DNA from 3 places in the Rugamonas sp. GW822-FHT03B10 genome. Region 2 is predicted to be linked to each of the others. Evidence: predicted binding sites of a transcription regulator. Region 2 holds the regulator's gene; each other region holds the start of a gene.

Region 1 (6,713 bases), on a different contig from region 2:
CTTCTACGCCACCTCGCTGACCTGGGGTCGCACCACCCACTACTCGATGATCGAATACTGGCGCTGGTGGCTGGTCCACCTGTGGGTCGAGGGCTTCTTCGAAGTGTTCGCCACGGCCGTCATCGCCCTGCTGTTCTCGCGCCTCGGCCTGATCCGCACCGCCACCGCCAACAGCGCCATCGTGCTCGAGACCATCGTGTTCCTGTTCGGCGGCATCCTGGGCACGCTGCACCACCTGTACTTCACCGGCACGCCGACCTTCGTGATCGCCATCGGCGCCATGTTCTCGGCCCTGGAAGTGGTGCCGCTGTCGATGATCGGCGTGGAAGCGTACCGCAACTACCAGCGCTCGAAGGCCGCACCATGGGTCCAGAGCTACAAGTGGTCGATCCTGTGCTTCATCGCCGTCGGCTTCTGGAACACGGTGGGCGCCGGCCTGCTGGGCTTCTCGATCAACACCCCGATCGCGCTGTACTACATGCAGGGCCTGAACCTGACGGCCGCCCACGGCCACGCCGCCCTGTTCGGCGTGTACGGCATGCTCGGCATCGGCCTGATGCTGTTCTGCCTGCGCGGCCTGTCGGCCCGCACGGCCTGGGCCGACAGCCTGCTCAAGCCCATGTTCTGGCTGCTCAACATCGGCCTGGCCATGATGGTGTTCATCTCGCTGGTGCCAGCCGGCATCTACCAGGCCTGGGCCAGCATCACCGAAGGCATGTGGTTCGCCCGCTCGCCTGAAGTGGTGCACTCGAAAGTGATGGAGACGCTGGTGTGGCTGCGCGTTCCCGGCGACATCGTGTTCGCCCTGGGCACGCTGTTCCTGGCCCTGTTCGCATGGCGCCTGATGACCGGCGGCAGCAAGGCCACCGCGTCGCAGGCGGCCGTGACCGGCGCCGACCGCGCCTGATCGGAGCAGTAGCTGATCCGGGCCGCGCAGGCGGCCCATCCCCCGGGGAGGCGCGCGCCGCCTCCCCACTTTGATTAAATTGAACTGGAGTGTTAACATGTCCCACGATTGCTCGCAACCGACCGGCCCCGATGGCATCTATCCCTTCGACGCGCGCGGCGTTGCCAAACGCTTCCGCCACGCCGCCATCTTCGGCGCGCTGGATTCCCTGAACCCCGGAGAAGTCATGCGCTTTTGTAACGACCACGACCCGCTGCCGCTGCTGAACCAGATCGCCAACTTCTTCGGCCCGCGCGTGAAGGTCGCCTACGTGTCGCGCCAGCCCGGCCAGGTCATCATCGACTTCCTGGTCGCGGCCTGACCGCCGGCATGGACTACTACGCCATCAAGCACTTCCACATGGGCTGCGCCGCCATGAGCGGCAGCCTGTTCCTGCTGCGCGGTTACTGGATGCTGCGCCATCCGGCCCGCCTGCAGCAGCGCTGGGTGCGCACGGCGCCGCACGTGATCGACACGGCGCTGCTGGCCAGCGCCCTGACCATGGTAGTCCTGTCCCACCAATATCCGTTCGTGCAAGGCTGGCTCACCGCCAAGGTGCTGGCCCTGCTGCTGTACATCGTGCTGGGCACCATCGCCCTCAAGCGCGGCAAGACCCGCGCCGTGCGCGGCACCGCGTTCGCGGCCGCCGTCGCCTCCTTCCTCTACATCGGCAGCGTCGCCTTCACCAAGCAAGTCTGGCCGTTCTGAGCGCGCCGCCGCGCGCGCCTCGCGTTTGGATAATCTGGATCAAGGATTGCCGCGCATCGACCGAGATTCGGTAACTTACATCAAGGAAAGTCTTCCACCCGGACCGTAGCATGGAACCGTCATCCACTTAAGAGATGACGCCATCAACCAACAAGGTGAAGAAGATGCAGAAAAAATACAAACTTGCCGCGACCTGGCTGGCCAGCGTCACCGCCGCTCTCAGCATGGTTCCCGTCAACGCTGCCGCCCCTGCGGCCCCGGCTGCCGAAGCCGCCCTGCCCGTTGTCGTGCAGGAACTGGTGGCGCCGCCCGCGCTGCCCGCGCGCATCACGCGCACCACGCCCGCGCGCGTGGTCGTCAACCTGACGGTGGAGGAAGTGGAACGCGAGATCGCCCCCGGCACGCGCTACACCTTCTGGACCTTCGGCGGCACCGTGCCGGGCAAGATGATCCGCGTGCGCGAAGGCGACACGGTCGAACTGCACCTGAAGAACCTGCCCGGCAACAAGCTGCCCCACAACATCGACCTGCACGCCGTGACCGGCCCTGGCGGCGGCGCCGCGCAGACCCTGATCGCACCGGGCAACGAGGCCACGTTCACCTTCAAGACCCTCAACCCCGGCCTGTTCGTGTACCACTGCGCCACGGCGCCGGTCGATATGCACATCGGCAACGGCATGTACGGCATGATCCTGGTCGAACCGAAGGAAGGCCTGCCGCCGGTCGACAAGGAATTCTACGTGATGCAGGGCGAGTTCTACACCTCCGGCGCCTACCGCGCCCCCGGCCTGCAGGCGTTCGACATGCAAAAGACCATCGACGAGAAGCCGACCTACGTGCTGTTCAACGGCGCCGACGGCGCGCTGACCGGCGCCAAGTCGCTCAAGGCCAACGCCAACGAGAAGGTGCGCATGTACTTCGGCGTGGGCGGCCCCAACATCACCTCCAGCTTCCACATCATCGGCACCATCTTCGACAAGGTGTACACGGAGGGCGGCAAGCACTACCAGGAGAACGTGCAGACCACCATGGTGCCGGCCGGCGGCTCGACCATCGTCGAATTCGTGCCGCGCGTGCCGGGCAACCTGACGCTGGTCGACCACTCGCTGTCGCGCGCGTTCAACAAGGGCGCCATCGGCCTGCTGAACATCAGCGGCCCGGATCGTCCGGACATCTACAGCAAGGGCATCAAGACGCCATTGCCCGGCGTGGTGGCCAAGGCCGCGCCGGCGGCGCCCGCCGCGCCGGTGGTGGCCGGCTCCGCCCACGCGGCCCAGCAGGTGCGCGGCAAGCAAGTGTTCGAGAGCACCTGCGCGGCCTGCCACCAGGCCGACGGCAAGGGCGTGGCCGGCGTGTTCCCGCCACTGGCCAACTCGGACTTCTTCCAGCAACGTCCGTATGAGATGGCGCACATCGTCATCAACGGCCGCAGCGGCGAGCTGGTGGTCAACGGCGACCACTACAACGGCGTGATGCCGGCCCAGAGCCTGGACGACGACGACGTGGCGGCCGTGATCAACTACGTCAACGTGGAGCTCAACAAGGGCAAGCCGGTGATCAGCCCGGCGCAGGTGCGCGACATGCGCAAGGCCAAGTAATCATGGCCACCGCGCCACGCCATCTGCTGGCCGGGTGCCTGGCGGCGCTGCTGTGCGCCGCCGGCGCCAGCGGCGGCGAATACCGCCCGCTGCCCGGCGGCCGGCTGCGCAGCGTGCTGCCGGCCGATGGCGTGGCGTCCGACGCCACCGTGGCCCCGTTCCGGATGCGCACCCGCCCCGTCACCAACGGCGAGTTCCGCGCCTTCGTGCGCGCGCATCCGGAATGGGAACGCGGCCAGGCGCCGGCCCTGTTCGCCTCACCCACCTACCTGCAAACGTGGGGCAGCGCGGACGACCCCGCGCCGCTGGCGGACGACGCGCCCGTGACCCGCGTGAGCTGGTACGCGGCCTCCGCTTTTTGCGCCAGCGAGCAGGCCCGCCTGCCGCGCTGGTATGAATGGGAATTCGCGGCCGCCGCCGACGAGCGCCGGCCCGACGCCCGCGACGACCCGGCCTGGCTGGCCCGCATCCTCGACTGGTACGCCTCGCCCGGCACCCAGCCGCCCCGCTCCGTGGCCGCCAACGCGCCCAACTACTACGGCCTGTACGACATGCACGGCCTGATCTGGGAATGGGTGGACGACTACAGCGGCCTGTTCGTGAACGCCGACAGCCGCGCGCGCGGCGAACAGAAATCGCTCGACTACTGCGGCGGCGCCGCCGTGTCGCTGGCCGACCGCCGCAACTACGCGGTGCTGATGCGCCTGGCCCTGCTGGCGGCCATGGAAAGCCAGCAGGACGGCGCCAACCTCGGCTTCCGCTGCGCCCGCGACCCCGCCCCCTGACGCCTCTCCCTGAACTCTAGGACTTCATCATGACCATCCGTTCAACCCTCGTACGCGGCGCGCTGGCCGGCGCGCTGCTGGCCGCCTGCGCCCTGCCCGCCACGGCGCCGCTGGCCGCCGCCGCCACGCCCGTGGCCCGGCCGACCTACGCCGGCGCCTCGCTGTACCAGCTCGACACCGCCCTCACCGACAGCACCGGCCAGCGCGGCAGCCTGCGCGACATGGCCGGCCAGGTGGCCATCGTCACCATGTTCTACGGCGACTGCAACGCCGCCTGCCCGGTGGTGATCGAGACGCTCAAGCGCACGGTGGCGGCGCTGGGCCCGCAGGGCCGCAAGCTCAAGGTGCTGATGGTGAGCCTGGACCCGTTCCACGATTCGCCGGTGTCGCTGGCGCAGCTGGCCAAGGTCCACCAACTCGACACCAGCCAGTTCAAACTGGCCGTGGCCAGGGACGAGGCGCAGACCCGCACGCTGGCGGCCGCCCTCAACATCAAGTTCCGCGTGATGGGCAGCGGCGAGATCAACCACACCACGCGCATCGTGCTGCTCGACGGCGGCGGCAACGTGCTGGGCGCCAGCAGCAAGCTCGACACCACGCCCGAACCGGAGTTCGTCAAGCAGATCGCGGCCGCGCTGAAGGCCGGCTGAAACGCGCCCGACAGCGCCGGTTCCATTTTTTTTAACCTGAATCAAGAATTAAGAAAGATGTTGCGGGAGTCGTTGACCACACCATATCTAGTGGTTAATCTGTAGATCCAAACTACAGATAGTATCCGGAGGGATTGTGGGCGAAGCCATACAACAAACATACATCATCAAGCGCGACGGCTCGCGCCAGCATTTCGACGCCGCCAAGATCGTCGCCGCCCTGCAAGGCGCCGGCCTGGCCACCGGCGAATTCGACGCAGACGGCGCCAGCCGCCTGGCCCAGGTGACCGTGCTGCGCCTGAGCGACATGACGGACCTGGCGCAACTGACCGTCGAGCGCGTGCAGGACACCGTGGAAGCCGTGCTGTACGACGCCGGCCACCGCAAGACCCTGCGCGCCTACGTGGTCTACCGCGAACAGCACCGCAGCCTGCGCCAGGACCGCAAATCGCTGGTGGACGTGGAATCGTCGATCAACGAATATTTGAACCAGCAGGACTGGCGCGTGAACGCCAACGCCAACCAGGGCTACTCGCTCGGCGGCCTGATCCTCAACGTATCGGGCAAGGTGATCGCCAACTACTGGCTCAACCACGTGTACCCGCCCGAAGTGGGCCAGGCCCACCGCGATGCCGACATCCACATCCACGACCTCGACATGCTGGCCGGCTACTGCGCCGGCTGGTCGCTGCGCACCCTGCTCAACGAAGGCCTGAACGGCGTGCCGGGCAAGGTCGAATCGAGCCCGCCCAAGCACATGTCGAGCGCCATCGGCCAGATCGTCAACTTCCTCGGCACGCTGCAGAACGAATGGGCCGGCGCGCAGGCGTTCAGTTCCTTCGACACCTACATGGCGCCCTACATCCGCAAGGACAGCCTGAGCTACGAGGAGGTCAAGCAGTACGTGCAGGAGCTGATCTACAACCTCAACGTGCCGTCGCGCTGGGGCACTCAGACCCCGTTCACCAACCTCACGTTCGACTGGGTGTGCCCGGAAGACCTGCGCGAACAGGTGCCCGTGATCGCCGGCCAGGAAATGCCGTTCACCTACGGCGACCTGCAGGACGAGATGGACATGATCAACCGCGCCTACATCGAGATCATGATGACGGGCGACGCCAAGGGGCGCGCGTTCACCTTCCCGATCCCGACCTACAACATCACCGAGGACTTCGCGTGGGAGAGCCCGAACGCGGAACTGCTGTTCGAGATGACGGCGCGCTACGGCCTGCCCTACTTCCAGAACTTCATCAACTCGGAGCTGAAGCCGAACATGATCCGCTCCATGTGCTGCCGCCTGCAGCTGGACCTGCGCGAATTGCTCAAGCGCGGCAACGGCCTGTTCGGCTCGGCCGAGCAGACCGGCTCGCTGGGCGTGGTGACGGTCAACTGCGCGCGCCTGGGCCACCTGCACCGCGGCGACGAGGCCGGCCTGCTGGCCGCGCTGGACCGCCTGCTCCAGCTGGGCAAGCACAGCCTGGAGATCAAGCGCAAGGTGATCCAGCGCCACATGGACAACGGCCTGTTCCCGTACACCAAACGCTACCTGGGCACGCTGCGCAACCACTTCTCCACGCTGGGCGTGAACGGCATCAACGAGATGATCCGCAACTTCAGCGGCGACGCCGACGACATCACCACGCCGATGGGCCGCGACTTCGCGCTGCGCCTGCTGGACCACGTGCGCGCGCGCATGCTGGAGTTCCAGGACGAGACGGGCCACATGTACAACCTGGAGGCCACCCCGGCCGAGGGCACGACCTACCGCTTCGCCAAGGAAGACCGCAAGCGCTACCCCGACATCCTGCAGGCCGGCACCAAGGACATGCCCTACTACACCAACTCCTCGCAACTGCCGGTCGGCTACACCGACGACCCGTTCGAGGCGCTGGAACAGCAGGACGCGCTGCAGCGCAAATACACGGGCGGCACCGTGCTGCACCTGTACATGACGGAGGCGCTGTCCAGTCCCGCCGCCTGCCGCACGCTGGTGCGCCGCGCGCTGGGCCGCTTCGGCCTGCCGTAC
Region 2 (6,713 bases):
TAGTTGTCGTTGCGCCGCCACGGTTGCGACGGCGGTTTATCCAGCGCCAGCAGGAACAGTGCGCCATTGCCGCTGGCGCTGGCGTGGCCGTCAGCCGCGTAGTTGTCAAGGCCGCTGGCGACGACGGCCATGTCGCGCCACACGGCCGTCGCGCCGCTACCGCGCATGTGCACGCGCGCAATCTGCGGGCGGGTGGTCACGTTGCCCATCATGGGATCGTCGCGGTCCGTGAATTCCCACAGCGCGCCGGACGCGTCGAAGTGCAGCGGGTCGGTCACGTCGAGCGCGAACACGCCTTGCGCGCCACCGCCCATGGCCGACACCAGCACCGTTTTCCACGTGCCGCTCGCCTCAGCCTCGCCCGCACTGGCCGGCCCATCGACGTAAGCGGTATGGACATAGGCGGGACTGGTCAGGCGGCCCAGCGTGCCGAACAACGCATCGGGCACATAGGCGAACAATTCGGTACCGTCCGCCGCATCAAACGCATGCAACATGCCATCGTTGGCGCCGAGGTAGACGGCGGGACGGCGCGCCCGGCTGCGCGCGTAGAAATCGGCATACGTGGCGCCCCGCTCCACCGCCGGGGCCGCGCCCACGTAGACGGGCGTACTGTTGACGGCGTCGCCCAGCACGCTGCCGCGGCGGCGGAAGATGCCGCCCTCCCGGGCACGTTCGCCGCGCAGGTAATCGAGCCGTTGCGGCCCCAGGCCGTCGCGCCGGCCACGCGCGCCGGGCGATGGCGCCCGGTCGAGCATGGCACGTTGCGCGCCGCTGATGGCATCCCATGTGAATGGCACGTTGGTCAAGGTGCCATCGGGCTGCACGATGGCCGTGTAGATATTGCGCGCGGGTGGCGCGGGCCGGGGTGGGCGCCCGGCCGCGCCGGTGAGGATGGCGCCCGCGTCCCACAATGGTGCCGACGCCGCCATGCTACCGGCGTCGCTTGCCTGCACGGGATAGCGTTCAAAGTGTCCGCTCCAGTCGGCGCGTCTGTAGACGGCCTGGAACACGGCCGACGTTGTGGTATCTGCGCCAGCAGCGGCGCTGCCCGGCAGCACCAGCGGCGCGCCACGCACGGGCGGGCCGCCATCGGCCGCGACGCAGCCCGCCAGCAGCGGTTCACTGGCGATGTCCAGCGCCGGCGGCGTGGCACGGGCCCGCGTGGCTGGACAGACGATCAGCCACACCATCAACAACACGCGTAGCCATGCGGGGGACGCAGCGTTGGTCATTCGTTCGCCTCCGTCTCAATCGGCCCGGCGATAGACCGACTGCAACACCACTTCCGTCTCGGGATTGGCGCCAAAGCCGATTGCCGTCACGCGGTAGCAGTTGCCGCCGGGTGCGCCCACTTCGTCGCCGGGCTGATGGCAAGGGATGCGCTCGATCAGATAGCGGGGGCGGCGGAATGGCAGGAAGCCAGTGCCAGTCTGCATGGACGCCCCGCTGAAGGCGCCGTATTGCACGGTGTGGCCGCCGCCGTCCTCCGACCCGCGCAGGTCCGCCGCCTGCCATGCCGGCGCCGCCGCACTTGCCGCATGCGCGCACAGGCCGAGGTTGACCGGCCCAGTTCCGCAGCCGTCAACAAAGCCCAGTCCCGCGTCGGTGCCGGATGGCGCGCCGCTAAACAGCGCACTGCGCGCGCTCCACGAACCGGCGCCGGCACCTGCGCCACCCGTGCCTGCCCCATCAGCTTCGGCGCCGCCGCCATCGTGCCCCGCCGGGGCGGACACCGTCCGGGCCACATCGCGTTCTCCGTCCATAAGCGCATCCTCCGCTGCTTGAAACGCCACCTGCCTGTCCCGCCCCGCCCGCGCGGCCTGCTCGCCTTGCAGCGCCATGCGGGCCGCCGACGCGCCGACCAGCATCACGGCGATCAGGATCAACATCGTCACCAACAGCGTCACGCCGCGTTGCCGGCTGTCGCCTGCGCGTGCCCGTGTGTGCGCTCGCACGCGCGCGCGTGTGCCTGTGTTCATCACACGCTCCGATTGCGCAACTGGAACAAGGCAACGAATAGCCGTCGTGCGCGCTGTCGTTGCGCTGGCGGCATGGTCTGCTCGGCCACCCGCACGCCGGGATCGTCGCCCGCATGCGCGTCCGCATAGGCCGCGCCGAACAAGTCGTAGACGAGCGGCGCGCCATCGGGCCGCGTGTGCACATCGCCACGCAACAGCAATGCGACCCTAACGGTACGCACGCGCTTCCAGTACGTCTTGCGGTTCAGGTCGCGCCGCTGCTCGTCCGGTGTGGCGCCTGCCAGCGCGAGGCTGGCATCAAGCGCGTTGACAGCGCTGGCGTGCAGATAGGTATCGGGCACGCCATCGGGCGGCATGTCGAGGTCGACGCCATACAGCACCTGGAAACTGTCGACGCCGCGCACGATGGCGTCCGCGCCCCAGCCGCTGGCGCTGCGGTATTTGCAACGCAACTCCGGTTCGCCCCCGCCATCGTTGGCGACATAGAAGATGCTCCAGCCGCGCGCGTTGGCGGCATGACTGTCGGCCACACCAAAGCCGGCGCAGTTGACGGCGGAACCGTCTCCGTTGGCCGTGCCGCCCGATCCGCCAAACCGCAACGCCAGCACATCGCTGCCATTGGCGACCGGCGCCAGCGGATGTTCGATGCCGTCGCTACCGCGCATCAGGCTGCGCGCATCGAGCCCGCCGATGGCGGCGCTGGCCGCGGCGTCATAAGCTGCCGGCGCCATGTCGCCATCCCAGTTCACGTAGGCGCTCTGACGCACGGCCTGGCCGATGATGTCCAGCGCGTAGTGGCCGCCGTCGTTGAGCCACACGTTCTCGCTGTGCATACGGTAAGCGCCGTTGGCCAGCACCAGCATCGCACAGGCCAGCAGCACCACCAGCATACCGAGCGCCGTCGCCACCATGACTTCGGCCAGCGCCACGCCACCGTGCCTTGGCGCGCGCGGCCTCATGGCGCGAGGCCCACGGTGACGGCCACGCCGGGTGCGAACTCGCCTTCCGCATCGCGATCGGCCGTGCCGTCCGGATGCTTGCCGCGCCAGCCCACCTTCACCACCAGAGGCGCACTGGCGCCACCCGTGCACCGCCAGCGCAAGCGGCCGCCCTGCCACAGGGCCGCGTCGCGGCACACCAGCGCGCGCCCGGCCGGCAAGCTGGCGCGCACTTGCTGCTTGATTTCGTACAGATCGAACTGGGCCAACTGGCTGCGGTCGCAATGGGCATCGAGCGCGTAGCACAGCGGCGTTGGCGGTGCGGGCGATGGCTCGGCCACCGCGTCGTAGTTGAAGGACAGATAGGGATTGGCCGCGTCGGGCAGCGGCGGCGTGCCGCTGTTGGCGCGCATGCGCTCGGCCAGGCTGTTGGCCAGGTGCAGCGATTGGGTGAGCAAGGCCGATTGATGGCGCGTGCGCAACGCCGCCAGTTGCATGGCCGTGCCGCAAATGATGCCCAGCGCCAGCACCAGCAAGGCCACCATGATTTCCAGCATGGTAAAGCCGCGTGATCGTATCCATCGCATGCCGCACCTCCGTCCTCGCGGGCCGCCGATCTTGGCGGCTGAGGATGAAGTTAGCAGCGCACGCGCTTCAATGCATGAGGTGCGTCAACCGTGCGCCAAAGGGCGCTGACGGCGGGAAACGGCGAACGTGTCAGCCCTTGCGGGGCTTGCGTTCCTGGCCCACCTCGGCGATGGCGTCCTGGAATTCTTCCAGGTCTTCGAAATTCTTGTAGACGGAGGCGAAACGGATATAGGCGATCTTGTCGAGCCGCTTGAGCTCCTGCATCACCAGTTCGCCGATGTAGACGGAATCGACTTCGCGCTGGCCGCTGGTGAGCAGCTTTTCCTCGATCGACTGCACCGCCGTATCCACGGCCTCGGCCGCGACGGGGCGCTTGCGCAGGGCCAGCATCAGGCTGCCGCGCAGCTTGGCGGCCGAATACTCGGTGCGGCTGCCGTTCTTCTTGACCACGAACGGCATCACCAGCTCGATCCGCTCATACGTGGTAAATCGTTTATCACATTTGACGCAGCGCCGGCGCCGACGAATGGCGTCGCCCTCCTCCGATACGCGGGTATCGAGGACTTGAGTCTCTTCATGCTGACAGAATGGACATTTCATGTGGTCGGCGGCTTCGCTTGCGATTGGGGTGACAGGACGCCGGCCGGAGCCGGCGTCCTGCTGATACTACACCTGTCAGGCGGCGTACACGGGGAACGCGTCGGCCAGCAGCTTCACTTCGGCCTTCACGCGCTCGATGGTGGCGGCGTCATGCGGGTTGTCCAGCACGTCGGCGATCAGGTGGGCGACCTTTTCCGCTTCCGCTTCCTTGAAACCACGGGTGGTCATGGCCGGGCTGCCCAGACGGATGCCGGAAGTCACGAATGGCTTCTGCGGATCGTTCGGGATGCCGTTCTTGTTGGTGGTGATGTGGGCCGAACCGAGGATGGCTTCCGCTTCCTTGCCGGTCAGGTTCTTGGCGCGCAGGTCCACCAGCATCACGTGCGACTCGGTGCCGCCGGAGACGATGCGCAGGCCGCGTGCGATCAGGGTCTTGGCCATCACGTCGGCGTTCTTCACCACTTGCTGCTGGTAGGTCTTGAACTCGGGCGCCAGCGCTTCCTTGAAGGCGACGGCCTTGCCGGCGATCACGTGCATCAGCGGGCCGCCCTGGATGCCGGGGAAGATGGCCGAGTTGATGATCTTCTCGTGCTCGGCCTTCATCAGGATGATGCCGCCGCGCGGGCCGCGCAGCGATTTGTGCGTGGTCGAGGTGACGAAGTCGGCGTGCGGCACGGGGTTCGGGTACAGGCCGGCGGCGATCAGGCCCGCGTAGTGGGCCATGTCGACCATGAAGTAAGCGCCCACGGCCTTGGCCACGGCGGCGAAACGTTCGAAGTCGATCTTTTTCGAGAACGCCGATGCGCCGGCGATGATCAGCTTGGGCTTGTGCTCCTTGGCCAGCGCTTCCATGGCGTCGTAGTCGATGTCCTCGGCGGCGGTCAGGCCGTAGGACACGACGTTGAACCATTTGCCGGACATGTTCAGCGGCATGCCGTGGGTCAGGTGGCCGCCTTCGGCCAGCGACATGCCCATGATGGTGTCGCCCGGCTTCAGCACGGCGAAGAACACGCCCTGGTTGGCCTGCGAGCCCGAGTTCGGCTGCACGTTGGCCGCTTCGGCGCCGAACAGTTGCTTGACGCGGTCGATGGCCAGTTGCTCGACCACATCGACGTATTCGCAGCCGCCGTAGTAGCGCTTGCCTGGATAGCCTTCGGCGTATTTGTTGGTCAGTTGCGAGCCCTGGGCTTGCATCACGGCTGGCGAGGTGTAGTTTTCCGAGGCGATCAGCTCGATGTGGTCGTGCTGGCGCTTGTTTTCGTTCTGGATGGCGCCGAACAGCTCAGGGTCAACGTTGGCGAGGGTGTGATCTTTTGCGAACATGAAAAAACTCCAATCAATATGAGTAACTTGTTTCTGGCAGGTTGGATCGAATGAGGGAAGCCGATAGCGGAAAGACAGCCTCATTGTGCTTACCATCGGTGGGCTGCCCAGGCGAACGGCTATTGAAATCTCACGTTCCCCGGTGGATGCCCACCTTTCGCCAACGGACCAACCCGCCTGCCGGGTGCCCGGCCTGGGGATCATCGCAGCTTTTCGCCAGTTACGTGAGACGTAATGGAAGGCAAATTGTAAGTTAAAGGCAGGAATTGGGCAAGGAAAATGTTATCTAATTAACAATCAAGATGTCATTTTCCGGGCCTGAAACGCGGTTAATCTGAACCGGCGTGCATTTCGGCTACAATTTTGGCCTATCCTCCCCTTCCACCCACAAGGACAGAACATGATCGTATTCATCACGGGCGCGACGGCCGGCTTCGGCGCCGCCATGGCCCGCACCTTCGCCGGCCACGGCCACCGCGTCATCATCAGCGGCCGCCGGGTCGAACGCCTGCAGGCCCTGGCCAGCGAACTGGGCGCGGCCGCCCTGCCCGTCGAGCTGGACGTGACGGACCAGGCCTCGATCACCGCCGCCCTGGCCGCCCTGCCGGCCGACTGGCAGCCGATCGACGTGCTGATCAACAACGCCGGCCTGGCGCTGGGCACCACGCCGGCCCACGAATCGTCGCTGGCCGACTGGAACACCATGATCGCCACCAACTGCGCCGGCCTGGTGGCCATGACGCGCGCCGTCCTGCCGTCCATGGTGGCGCGCGGCACGGGCACCGTGATCAACATCGGCTCCACGGCCGGTTCCTACCCTTATCCGGGCGGCAACGTGTACGGCGCCACCAAGGCCTTCGTGGAACAGTTCACGCTCAACCTGCGCGCCGACCTGGTGGGCACCGGCGTGCGCGCCACCAACCTGGCGCCCGGCCTGTGCGGCGGCACCGAGTTCTCCAACGTGCGCATGAAGGGCGACGACGCGGCCGCCGCCAAGGTCTACGAGGGCACCACGCCGCTGACGGCCGACGACATCGCCAACACGGCGTACTGGATCGCCACGCTGCCGCCGCATGTCAATATCAACAACATCGAGATCATGCCGACCTGCCAGGGCTTCGGCCCGTTCGCCATCAAACGCACGGTCTGAAAGCCCGGTTTTCTTAGATAATTTAAGTAAACCACCGGCAAAAGTTGCCAAAACCGGATAAAAACGTAAGCGGTTGTTACAAGGCTTGGCATTTTGCCCGCCGTCAGCTTAACTGCTGGCGGCGCAACTTTA
Region 3 (6,713 bases), on a different contig from region 2:
GGGTTGTATCTGGCGCGCGAATTGTGTTTGAATAACGATGCCATGCTCGACTATGAATACCGCTTCGAGCCGGCGCCCGGTCCGGACGGCACGCCCCGTTCCAGCGGGCGGTTTGTGATCACCTTCGCCCGGCCGGCCGCCGCGTCCGCCGCGTCCGCCGTTCCCGCGGCCGGGTAAGCCAGTCCGCGACAACTGAAAGGCCGTTTCATGAGTGTTCCCCGTGTGCTGGTCGTCGACGATGAAGCCGATCTGCGCGAACTGCTGGAAATCACCCTGCTCAAGATGGGGCTGGACGTGGACAGCGCCGCCACGCTGGCCGAGGCGCGCGCTTGCCTGGCGGGCACCGAATACGCGCTGGTGCTGACCGACATGCGCCTGCCCGACGGGCTGGGGCTGGAACTGGTGCGCGAGGTGTGCGCCGCCTATAAGAACACGCCGATCGCCGTCGTCACGGCCTTCGGCAGCGCCGACAACGCGGTGGTGGCGCTCAAGGCCGGCGCCTTCGACTATGTGTCCAAGCCGGTGGCGCTGGACCAGTTGCGCATCATGGTGCAGTCGGCGTTGCGGCTCACCGTGCCGGCCGCCGGGCAGGCGGCCAGCGCCGGCCAGCCGGTCAGCCGGCTCAAGGGCAACTCGGCCGTGATCCAGGCGCTGCGGGCCCAGATCGCCCGGCTGGCGCGCTCGATGGCGCCGATCGCCATCACCGGCGAATCGGGCAGCGGCAAGGAACTGGCCGCGCGCGAGATCCACGCCCTCAGTTCGCGCGCCGGCAAGCCGTTCGTGGCCGTCAACTGCGGCGCCATCCCCGAGGCGCTGATGGAGGCCGAGTTCTTCGGCTACCGCAAGGGCGCCTTCACCGGCGCGGCCGACGAGCGCGACGGCTTCTTCCAGGCCGCCAACGGCGGCACGCTGATGCTCGACGAGGTGGCCGACCTGCCGCTGGCCATGCAGGTCAAGCTGCTGCGCGCGATCCAGGAGCGGCGCGTGCGCAAGATCGGCGCCACCACCGAGGAGCCGGTCGACGTGCGCATCATCAGCGCCACCCACAAGAACCTGGCCCAGTGCGTGGAGCAGGGCAGTTTCCGCCAGGATTTGTTCTACCGGCTGAACGTGATCGAACTGTGCCTGCCGCCGCTGCGCGAACGGCTCGACGACCTGGGGCCGCTGACCGACGCCATCCTGGAACGGCTGGGCACCTTCGAGCACAAGGTGGTGCTGGGGCCCGGCGTGCTGGAGGCGCTGCGCGGCTACAGCTTCCCCGGCAACGTGCGCGAACTGGAGAACATCCTCGAACGGGCGCTGGCCTTCGCCGACGATGGCGTGATCGAAGTGGGCGACCTGGCCCTGAAGGGCGCGAAGATGGTGGAGGCCGTGGTGCCGCTGCCGTCGCCCGCGCCCGGCTTCGCCCAGCAGCTGGCGTCCACCGAGGCGGCCGCGTTCGGCCTCGACGCGGCCGGGCCGTCCGCGCCGCCCGAGGCGGCGGCGGTGGCGCCCCGGCCCACGGCCGTTCCCGGCGCGGCCGGCGCGACCATGGCCCTGCCGCACCTGGACGCGCTGCCGGCCAACCTGCCCGACTACCTGAACCAGATCGAGCGCGACATCATCCAGCGCGCGCTGGCCCAGACCCAGTACAACCGCACCCAGGCGGCGCAGCTGCTGGGCATCAGCTTCCGCCAGCTGCGCTACCAGATGCAAAAGCTCAACATCCAGGAACCGGAGGCGTGAACGTGCCCCCCTGTGCGCCCCGTTTCACGGTCGACGCGGATGGCTGGTGCGACGGCGTCCTGCGCTACCCCACGCCGCACGCGGACGCGCGCCCGGACGGCACGGCCGTCACGCTGCTGGTGGTCCACAACATCAGCCTGCCGGCCGGCCGATTCGGCACGCCCCACGTGTCCGACTTGTTTACCGGCCGCTTGGACTATAATGCCGATCCCTCGTTCGCGGACTTGCGCGGGCTGCGCGTGTCGAGCCACTTCCTGGTGCGGCGCGACGGCCGCGTGATCCAGTACGTGGCCGGCGACGCGCGGGCCTGGCACGCGGGCCGGTCGGCGTTCCAGGGGCGGCCGGCCTGCAACGATTTTTCCATCGGCGTCGAGCTGGAGGGCACGGACACGCTGCCGTTCGAGGCGGCCCAGTACGAGGCGCTGGCCGCGCTCACGCTGGCCCTGCAGGAACGCTATCCCCTGACCGATGTGCAGGGCCACCAGCACATCGCGCCGGGCCGCAAGAGCGACCCCGGACCGTTGTTTAGTTGGCAGAAGTACATCGAAACATGGGGCCGTCTGCTGAAGGAAAAGGCAACGGCCGGGGCCGGGTTAGTACCTGCTCACCGGCAACTGCGCTTCCCCGTGGGCGTTCCTGAAAGTCAACCGAAAAATTGATCTGAAATAAAAAATTTCCACTTGTCTTGCCCCATGCTGACCACTACAATCAGTGTATCGAATAAGCCGATTCACTAAATGTAGTGGTATCTCATGTCCCAGGTTCCAAGCCGCGTCCGTCTCGGCCTGCGAGCAACAGGAACCTTATTCATCCTTTTTTGTCGCTGCAACACCAGCCGTAACGCCAGGCTGGCCGTTTCATTTTGGCCTTTTTTATACAACACACGCCGCGCAGCCACGACTGCGCGCTGTTATCGGGGAGCTTAAATGCAATCTACTCAAGACACTTCCATCCAACCTGCGCCGGTGCCAGCGGCGACTGCGGGTATCGCCGGCGGCCAGGCCTCGGCAGCGGCGGCCTTGGGCGACTACCGCATCATCCGTCGTAACGGCGCCGTCGTCGCGTTCGAGCCGTCCAAGATCGCCATCGCCATGACCAAGGCCTTCCTGGCCGTCAATGGCGGCCAGGGCGCCGCCTCGGCCCGCATCCGCGACCTGGTGGAGCAGCTGACGGCCGCCGTGGTGGCCGCGCTGGTGCGCCGCCAGCCGTCGGGCGGCACCTTCCACATCGAGGATGTGCAGGATCAGGTGGAGCTGTCGCTGATGCGTTCGGGCGAGCACGACGTGGCCCGCGCCTACGTGCTGTACCGCGCCAAGCACATGGAGGAGCGCCGCCTGCAGAAAGAGGCGGCCGGCGCCACCAAGGTGGCCGCGCCGCAGATCCACGTGACGGAAGCCGGCGTGCGCCGCCCGCTCGACATGGACCAGGTGGCCGGCCTGATCAACGCGGCCTGCATCGGCCTGGAAAAGCACGTGGACGCCGACGCCATCCTGGCCGAAACCGTCAAGAATCTGTATGACGGCGTGCCCGTCGAGGAGCTGCACAAGTCCGCCATCCTGGCCGCCCGCGCGCTGATGGAGAAGGACCCGGCCTACTCGCAGGTGACGGCCCGCATCCTGCTGCACACGATCCGCAAGGAGGTGTTCGGCCAGGAAGTGGCGCAGGCCGGCGCCGCCGCCGCCTACGTCAAGTACTTCCCCGAGTACGTGGCCAAGGGCATCGCCGCCGAGCTGCTGGACCCGAAACTGGCCGAGTTCGACCTGGCCCGCCTGGCCAAGGCCCTGGTGGCCGACCGCGACCTGCAGTTCGGCTACATCGGCCTGCAAACCCTGTATGACCGCTACTTCCTGCACGTGCGCGACGTGCGCATCGAAATGCCGCAGGCGTTCTACATGCGCGTGGCGATGGGCCTGGCCCTGAACGAGCAGGACCGCGAGGCGCGCGCCATCGAGTTCTACCACCTGCTGTCGAGCTTCGACTTCATGAGCTCCACGCCGACCCTGTTCAACTCGGGCACGCTGCGTTCGCAACTGTCGTCGTGCTACCTGACCACCGTGTCGGACGACCTGGAAGGCATCTACGACGCCATCAAGGAAAACGCGCTGCTGGCCAAGTTCGCCGGCGGCCTCGGTAACGACTGGACCCCGGTGCGCGCGCTGGGCGCCCACATCAAGGGCACCAACGGCAAATCGCAGGGCGTGGTGCCGTTCCTGAAAGTGGTCAACGACACGGCCGTGGCCGTGAACCAGGGCGGCAAGCGCAAGGGCGCCGTGTGCGCCTACCTGGAGACCTGGCACATGGACATCGAGGAATTCCTCGACCTGCGCAAGAACACCGGCGACGACCGCCGCCGCACCCACGACATGAACACGGCCAACTGGATCCCCGACCTGTTCATGAAGCGCGTGATGGAGAAGGGCGACTGGACCCTGTTCTCGCCGTCCGACTGCCCCGACCTGCACGACAAGGTGGGCAAGGCCTTCGAGCAAGCCTACCTCGGCTACGAAGCCAAGGCGGCCGCCGGCGAAATCCGCGTCTGCAAGAAAGTGGCGGCGCTGGACCTGTGGCGCAAGATGCTGTCGATGCTGTTCGAGACCGGCCACCCATGGATCACCTTCAAGGACCCATGCAACATCCGTTCGCCGCAGTCGCACGTGGGCGTGGTGCACAGCTCCAACCTGTGCACCGAGATCACCCTGAACACGGGTCCGGACGAGATCGCCGTCTGCAACCTCGGTTCGGTCAACATGCCGGCCCACATGAAAGAGGGCAAGCTCGACCACGTCAAGCTGCAGAAGACCATCCGCACCGCGATGCGCATGCTCGACAACGTGATCGACATCAACTACTACGCCGTCGACAAGGCCCGCAACGCCAACATGCGCCACCGTCCGGTGGGCCTGGGCGTGATGGGCTTCCAGGACTGCCTGCACATGATGCGCGTGCCTTACTCGTCGATGGAAGCGGTGCAGTTCGCCGACACCTCGATGGAAGCGGTCTGCTACTACGCCTACCTGGCCTCGACCGAGCTGGCCGAGGAACGCGGCCACTACGCCTCGTACAAGGGCTCGCTGTGGGACCGCGGCATCCTGCCGCAGGACTCCGTCAAGCTGCTGGCCGAGGAGCGCGGCGGCTACCTGGAGGTGGACGGCTCGGCCGCCATGGACTGGGCGCCGGTGCGCGCCCGCATCAAGCAGTTCGGCATGCGCAACTCGAACTGCGTGGCGATCGCCCCCACGGCCACCATCTCCAACATCATCGGCGTGTCGGCCTGCATCGAACCGACGTTCCAGAACCTGTACGTGAAGTCCAACCTGTCGGGCGAGTTCACCGAGATCAACGCCTACCTGGTGCGCGACCTGAAGGCGCGCGACCTGTGGGACGAGGTGATGATCGCCGACCTGAAGTACTTCGACGGCTCGCTGACCAAGATCGACCGCATCCCGCAGGATCTGCGTGACATTTATGCAACCGCGTTCGAAGTGTCGCCAAGCTGGCTGGTGGAAGCGGCGTCGCGCCGCCAGAAGTGGATCGACCAGGCCCAGTCGCTGAACATCTACATGGCCGGCGCCTCGGGCAAGAAGCTGGACGAGACCTACAAGCTGGCCTGGCTGCGCGGCCTGAAGACCACCTACTACCTGCGCACCATCGCCGCCACCCACATGGAGAAGTCGACCTCCAAGACCGGCGCGCTGAACGCGGTGGCCGTGGACGGCGGCATGTCGGCCAGCGCCATGGCGGCGGCCGCCCCGGCGGCGGCTGCGGCTGCGGCCGCGCCGGTGGCCGAGGGCGCCGCCTGCTACCTGCGTCCGGGCGACGACGGTTTCGAGGAATGCGAAGCCTGCCAATAAGGGCTATAACTAATTAAGAGTGAACCGTCCCGGCCCGCCGGGCGGTTCTGTTCAGATCGAATTCGGAAGGAAAAACACCATGTCGCTGTCCTGGGACGAAGAAGCCGCTCCGGCGGTACCGCAAGCAGTCAACCAAGCCGTGCTGAATGGCGAGGCGAGCGCCGAGCAAGTGGCGCTGCGCGTGAACGCCGACGATAAACGCATCATCAACGGTAAAACGGACGTCAACCAGCTGGTTCCGTTCAAATACAAATGGGCCTGGGACAAGTACCTGGCCGGCTGCGCCAACCACTGGATGCCGCAGGAAGTGAACATGCAGCGCGACATCGAGCTGTGGAAGAACCCCAACGGCCTGACCGAGGACGAGCGCCGCCTGGTCAAACGCAACCTGGGCTTCTTCGTGACGGCCGACTCGCTGGCCGCCAACAACATCGTGCTGGGCACCTACCGCCACATCACGGCCCCCGAGTGCCGCCAGTACCTGCTGCGCCAGGCGTTCGAGGAAGCCATCCACACCCACGCCTACCAGTACATCGTCGAGTCGCTGGGCCTGGACGAGGGCGAGATCTTCAACGCCTACAACGAGATCAAGTCGATCCGCGACAAGGATGAATTCCTGATCCCGTTCATCAACAACCTGACCGACCCCACCTTCACCACCGGCACCGTGGAGAGCGACCAGACCCTGCTCAAGTCGCTGATCGTGTTCGCCTGCCTGATGGAAGGCCTGTTCTTCTACGTCGGCTTCACCCAGATCCTGGCGCTGGGCCGCCAGAACAAGATGATGGGCGCCGCCGAGCAGTACCAGTACATCCTGCGCGACGAGTCGATGCACTGCAACTTCGGCATCGACCTGATCAACACCATCAAGATGGAAAACCCGCTGCTGTGGACCCCGGCTTTCAAGGAGGAGATCAAGAACCTGTTCCTGAAGGCCGTGGATCTGGAATACGCCTACGCGGAAGACACCATGCCGCGTGGCGTGCTCGGTCTGAACGCGCCCATGTTCAAGGGCTACCTGCGCTTCATCGCCAACCGTCGCGCGCAGCAGATCGGCCTCGAGCAGCTGTTCGACCAGGAGGAGAATCCGTTCCCGTGGATGAGCGAGATGATCGACCTGAAGAAGGAGCGCAACTT

Evidence for each region. Region 2 encodes NrdR, which represses ribonucleotide reductase genes. Its sites were predicted from a motif close to CACNANATNTNGTG; they were not measured.
Region 1: a site for NrdR is predicted at 4,767-4,780, ahead of AC1RQG_RS19830 (ribonucleoside triphosphate reductase). Genes of this name have one in related genera too.
Region 3: a site for NrdR is predicted at 2,457-2,470, ahead of AC1RQG_RS03745 (ribonucleoside-diphosphate reductase subunit alpha). Genes of this name have one in related genera too.

Annotation. Positions count from the first base shown of each region.
Region 1 is NZ_JBXANP010000013.1:104,485-111,197, reverse strand. It holds gene AC1RQG_RS19860 (nitric-oxide reductase large subunit) at 1-907, shown strand, start outside; gene AC1RQG_RS19855 (DUF2249 domain-containing protein) at 1,005-1,268, shown strand; gene AC1RQG_RS19850 (SirB2 family protein) at 1,277-1,654, shown strand; gene nirK (copper-containing nitrite reductase) at 1,810-3,252, shown strand; gene AC1RQG_RS19840 (formylglycine-generating enzyme family protein) at 3,255-4,037, shown strand; gene AC1RQG_RS19835 (SCO family protein) at 4,067-4,687, shown strand; gene AC1RQG_RS19830 (ribonucleoside triphosphate reductase) at 4,824-6,713, shown strand, end outside.
Region 2 is NZ_JBXANP010000006.1:323,134-329,846, forward strand. It holds gene AC1RQG_RS13020 (pilus assembly protein) at 1-1,235, opposite strand, end outside; gene AC1RQG_RS13025 (pilus assembly PilX family protein) at 1,251-1,982, opposite strand; gene AC1RQG_RS13030 (PilW family protein) at 1,982-2,911, opposite strand; gene pilV (type IV pilus modification protein PilV) at 2,938-3,507, opposite strand; gene nrdR (transcriptional regulator NrdR) at 3,638-4,108, opposite strand; gene glyA (serine hydroxymethyltransferase) at 4,184-5,431, opposite strand; ZMP/ZTP riboswitch at 5,530-5,665, opposite strand; gene AC1RQG_RS13050 (SDR family oxidoreductase) at 5,832-6,581, shown strand.
Region 3 is NZ_JBXANP010000002.1:120,254-126,966, forward strand. It holds gene AC1RQG_RS03730 (sensor histidine kinase) at 1-177, shown strand, start outside; gene AC1RQG_RS03735 (sigma-54-dependent transcriptional regulator) at 208-1,725, shown strand; gene ampD (1,6-anhydro-N-acetylmuramyl-L-alanine amidase AmpD) at 1,722-2,384, shown strand; gene AC1RQG_RS03745 (ribonucleoside-diphosphate reductase subunit alpha) at 2,652-5,576, shown strand; gene AC1RQG_RS03750 (ribonucleotide-diphosphate reductase subunit beta) at 5,656-6,713, shown strand, end outside.